2 regions of the Priestia sp. VA7 genome follow, and region 2 is predicted to be linked to the other one. Evidence: predicted binding sites of a transcription regulator. Region 2 holds the regulator's gene; the other holds the start of a gene.
What was found. Region 2 encodes LexA, which represses DNA repair genes until DNA is damaged. Its sites were predicted from a motif close to CGAACATATGTTCG; they were not measured.
Positions count from the first base shown of each region.

Region 1: uvrB (excinuclease ABC subunit UvrB) is a predicted target of LexA. The motif match lies at 1,170-1,183, and genes of this name have one in related genera.

Region 1 covers NZ_JBVQPN010000005.1:148,529-151,016, forward strand. Annotated here, with positions in the region: gene uvrB (excinuclease ABC subunit UvrB) at 1-1,101, opposite strand, end outside; gene AC0C45_RS22885 (sigma-54 interaction domain-containing protein) at 1,438-2,488, shown strand, end outside.
Region 2 covers NZ_JBVQPN010000001.1:803,991-806,478, reverse strand. Annotated here, with positions in the region: gene AC0C45_RS04180 (YneB family resolvase-like protein) at 40-708, opposite strand; gene yneA (cell division suppressor protein YneA) at 762-1,091, opposite strand; gene lexA (transcriptional repressor LexA) at 1,238-1,855, shown strand; gene AC0C45_RS04165 (magnesium transporter CorA family protein) at 2,069-2,488, shown strand, end outside.

The DNA.
Region 1 (2,488 bases), on a different contig from region 2:
GCGGAAACCATGGTCCACTAACACTTGTTTACGCGCTTGGTCCCCATTGTACATTCCTCTAACTTGAGGAATCGTAACGTGTGATTCATCCACAACAAGAAGGAAATCTTCAGGGAAGAAGTCCAGCAGTGTATAAGGTGTAGAACCAGCGGGACGAAGCGTTAAATGACGAGAGTAGTTCTCGATTCCCGAACAAAAGCCCATTTCTCTCATCATTTCTAGGTCGTAGCGCGTGCGCTGCTCCAAGCGCTGCGCTTCTAAAAGCTTGCCTGCTTCTTTTAGCTTCTCTAGCTGTTCTTCTAGTTCTTTTTCAATATTTTGAATGGCAACACGCATTTTTTCTTCTCTCGTGACAAAGTGAGATGCCGGGAAGATAGCTACATGTTCACGATCACCAATGATTTCTCCTGTTAGAGCGTCAACTTCTCGAATGCGGTCAATTTCATCGCCGAAAAACTCGACGCGAATACAGTGTTCATCTCGAGACACAGGGAAAATCTCCACAACATCACCGCGAACGCGAAACGTTCCGCGTTTAAAGTCAATATCATTTCTTTCGTACTGTACATCTACTAGCGTACGAAGCAGTTGATTACGCTCTTTCTCCATTCCTACTCGAAGAGATACGACCATTTCTTTGTATTCTTCCGGAGACCCTAAGCCATAAATACAGGATACGCTGGCAATAATAATGACATCTTTTCGTTCAAAAAGAGAAGAAGTTGCCGAGTGACGAAGTTTATCAATTTCATCATTAATGCTTGCATCTTTTTCAATAAATGTATCTGTTTGAGGTACATAGGCTTCAGGCTGATAGTAATCATAGTAACTGACAAAGTATTCGACTGCATTATTAGGAAAAAACTCTTTAAACTCACTGTACAATTGACCAGCAAGCGTTTTGTTATGAGCCATAATTAATGTCGGCTTATTTATTTCCTTAATAACATTAGACATGGTGAAGGTTTTTCCCGTTCCTGTAGCACCTAATAAAACTTGATGCTGCTTACCTTCTTTAATTCCTTTCACAATCTTTTCAATTGCCTTTGGCTGATCACCTTGCGGTTGATATGGGGATACTAATTCAAACTGATCTTTCAAATGAAGGCCTCCGTTTCCATTTTCTTGTTTTATCTATTTTTTATTACGATATGTAAAAACCGAAAACACGAACTGATATTCGTATTTTATCACTTTATACTCATAAATGAAACTAATCAGTATTAATCTTATATAGTGTTTGTTTGTTTTTATTTTTTACCCTGTTACTTTATTACCCACTAAATTCTTATACTACCCTTTTCGAAGGAAATACAACTCTTTGGATGAAAGCAATAAAAGAAAGTAAGCTGCATGATTGTTTGAAAAAAATAGGCTTTTGCGCCAATTTCTAAATTATGATACAGTATAAAAAATATGTACTGAGAGGGGTTTAGTATGGCAAGCGTTGATCAAGTTCTTATAAATAACTCCTTTATAACAGTTGAAGAATCAACTTCTTTAGCTAAAGTGACATCTGAACTTTCCAACTACGACTTCGTTGTAGTCACAGCAAGTACCTTTTATGTAATACAAAAAGATGAACGATACCTTTTAACAGGTCATGACGAGGCATCGTCCATAAAAAAAGTAATAGCGGATACAAATTGGCCTTCATCTTCTACTTCTACGTTAGCCAATTTACAAGCCAACACAAACTGGAACAGACCAGTCCTCATTCAAGCAGAAAACCAAGAAACCATAATAGGACTTGTAACACCTTCACAGTGGATTACACATTTGCAGAGCCAAAATGAGATATTAGCTTCCTATTTTGATGCATTGGCAGAAACCATTAATGATGCAGTGACAGCGGTCGATAATGAAGGAAATGTAATCTTGTGGAATACTGCTGCGGAACATACGTATAAGATTCAGAGAGATGATATTATGGGGAGAAAAATCGGAGAGCATTTCAAAGATGAATCCATCATTCTACATACGATTCTAAATGAAGGGCGTCCTGTGCGCGGAACGTATCATCGTCCTAATGAACAAACTCACGTGCTCATCAATGCATCTCCTATTATAAGAAATAACCGAGTCATAGGTGGAGTCGCAACCGAACATGACATTACCAATATTGTACGATTAAATGAAGAAATTGATGTGTCTCTTCTCATTCCAAAAGATAATCCATTTTCTTCTTTCGCGGGTATCAGTCCTGAAATTAAGCAAGCCGTTGACATTGCCAAAAAAGTGGCATCTACAGATATGCCTATTTTATTAACAGGAGAACCTGGTTCTGGGAAAGAAATGCTGGCTCAGGCCATTCACTACGGCGGATCCAAACATAAAGAACCTTTTTTATCTTTAAACTGCGCGACTATTCCATCGGGACTCTTGGAAATTGAGCTCTTTGGTCATCAAAAAGATGTCTTTTCAGAAGATCCAACAACCATTGCAGGAAAACTCGAGCAGGCTCATAACGGGACGCTATTTATTGAAG
Region 2 (2,488 bases):
AAAATTACCGAACCGTTCCGGCAACATGTAGTCATCTTACTAAATCTCTTTCGTTTTATCAAGAGATTGAGCACTCTCTTGGTATTCTTGATAGCGGCGATGTACCGTCGCTTTTGAAATATTATAGCCAAAACCTTTTAGCGTAACTGAAATTTCAGCAAAGGTTAAGCCGTTATGACGAAGGCGGACAATTTCTTCAATTGGCGCTTCTTTTTTTTCTCTTCCCGAGTTAACTCCTTGATTTTTTAAATTTTGCTGCGGACGATAACCGTTTTCTACAGCTCTTTTCATTCCTCTTTTAATTTTAGCATTATGTAATTTCCGCTGATGCTCTTCCACTAAGCTAATAATATCTAACACCATTGAATCAGATTCTGAAAGCTGAAGCTGGCCTTGATGACTAATCGTATAGATGGTAGCATTTTCTTTATGAAAAGCATGAAGCAGCGCAATTCGGGCATTTCCTCTGCCTAATCGTGTTTCATCTTGAATAAGCAACACAGATATTTTTTCTTCTTTCATTGTATGAAGAACATCCAAAATACCCTCTCTGTCTACTTCATATCCGCTTGCTTTTTCCATTACGACTTTTTTTACGTCTAGATGGTGAAGATCAGCAAGCTTTTTTAATTCTTCTTGCTGGCGCTGTAAAGATGTTTCTTGGGTTTTTTTATCCGTACTGACACGGCAATAAATAATGGCATCCACTTTTATCACGACCTTTTCGGCTTCTAACAATATTCAGGAACGACCGTTACACACTACTGTTCAATTGCCACTTGATTATGTAACTCTTTTTTTAAAACAGGAATATATAATTTATCTCCAGGAGATAAAGACTGGACAGTGTCTGAGTTTAAGTCATTGACGTCTTCAACCCATTTGACAAATTCATTGGTGGTCAAATGATGGTGATTATGATACTTGTTGGACAATTCCCAAAGCGTATCTCCTTTTGTGATAGTAACCGTTGAATATTTGTCTAAATCTACTTTATCCGCTCCTAAAACCAGCGTCAATACATATGTAAGTGCAGCGATAACTGCAAAAAAAATAGCGTAATGTTTCATAGAATGTAAGAATTGTTGCATATTATGATCCCCCTATCAGAATATATGTTCTTATTTTATTGAGAACATTTGTTTCTGTCAATGGAATTCTTCGAACTTATGTTTGTATATTGACACATCACGTGGTATAATTCACCTAAAGAATAGCTAAAATTGAGGTGAAAAATATGAAGCTATCAAAACGTCAACAAGACATACTAGATTTTATTAAGCATGAAGTAAAATTAAAAGGTTATCCGCCTTCTGTTCGTGAGATTGGGGAAGCGGTAGGATTAGCCTCTAGCTCCACTGTACACGGACATTTAGCTCGTTTAGAAAGCAAAGGGTTAATTCGCAGAGATCCGACAAAACCAAGAGCAATCGAAGTTCTTCAACTAGACGAAGTAAACATCCCTAAAAGCAATGTCATTAATGTTCCTGTTATCGGTAAAGTAACAGCGGGTCTGCCTATAACAGCCGTTGAAAATGTGGAAGAATATTTCCCTCTTCCAGATAAATTCGTTTCTCCAGATGATCATGTATTTATGCTTGAAATTATGGGAGAAAGTATGATTGAAGCAGGTATTCTAGATGGCGATATGGTAATCGTACGTCAGCAGCAAACAGCTAATAATGGAGATATTGTGGTCGCTATGACCGAAGACAACGAAGCAACGGTAAAACGTTTCTTTAAAGAAGAAAATTTCGTTCGTTTACAGCCTGAAAATTCAACGATGGCGCCTATTATTCTTCGCCACGTAACGATTTTAGGAAAAGTAACTGGTGTATATCGCACAATTCACTAATCAGACACTGTATGTAAAACCAACTAATCATGATGTTAGTTGGTTTTTTTACGTTTGTTTTCTAAAAAAATTGGCATATTATAAATGATACGTTGAATCATCGCAGGCAGGTAGAACGGTTTTTGTAAATCTTGTTTTACCTTTTTTACTTTCTACCTGCATTTCCTCGACTCTTACAAGGAAATACAACCGACTATAAGAAGGATGTAGTTTATGACCAATACACCAAGGAAAACAGAACCATTTCAAACCATTGTACCTACCAAAGCAATGAACATGTTTCTTTTTCCTTTTTCCTTTGACCGAAAAAATAAAGAGCAGCTTGTTCATGCACTAGAAGCAAATTTGTTTGAGTTTTTTTCCATTCAAAACAAACATGTAGAAAAAGAATACTACGGAGAACAGTATTACGTATCTCATGATAGCTTGGATCAATATTTTCTTCCTTACATTGAATGTATTCTATTCCCTGATTCCTGCGAAAAAGAAGGCTTGCTTCGATTTTCAAAAAAAATAGACCATACCGTTACGCTACAAACTTCCTCCACCACCGTGTCTAGCAACGTGCTGTCTGTGGATGTTTTTTTATGTCCTTTTGAAATTGGCGTCATGACCATTCGCACTGAGATGAGT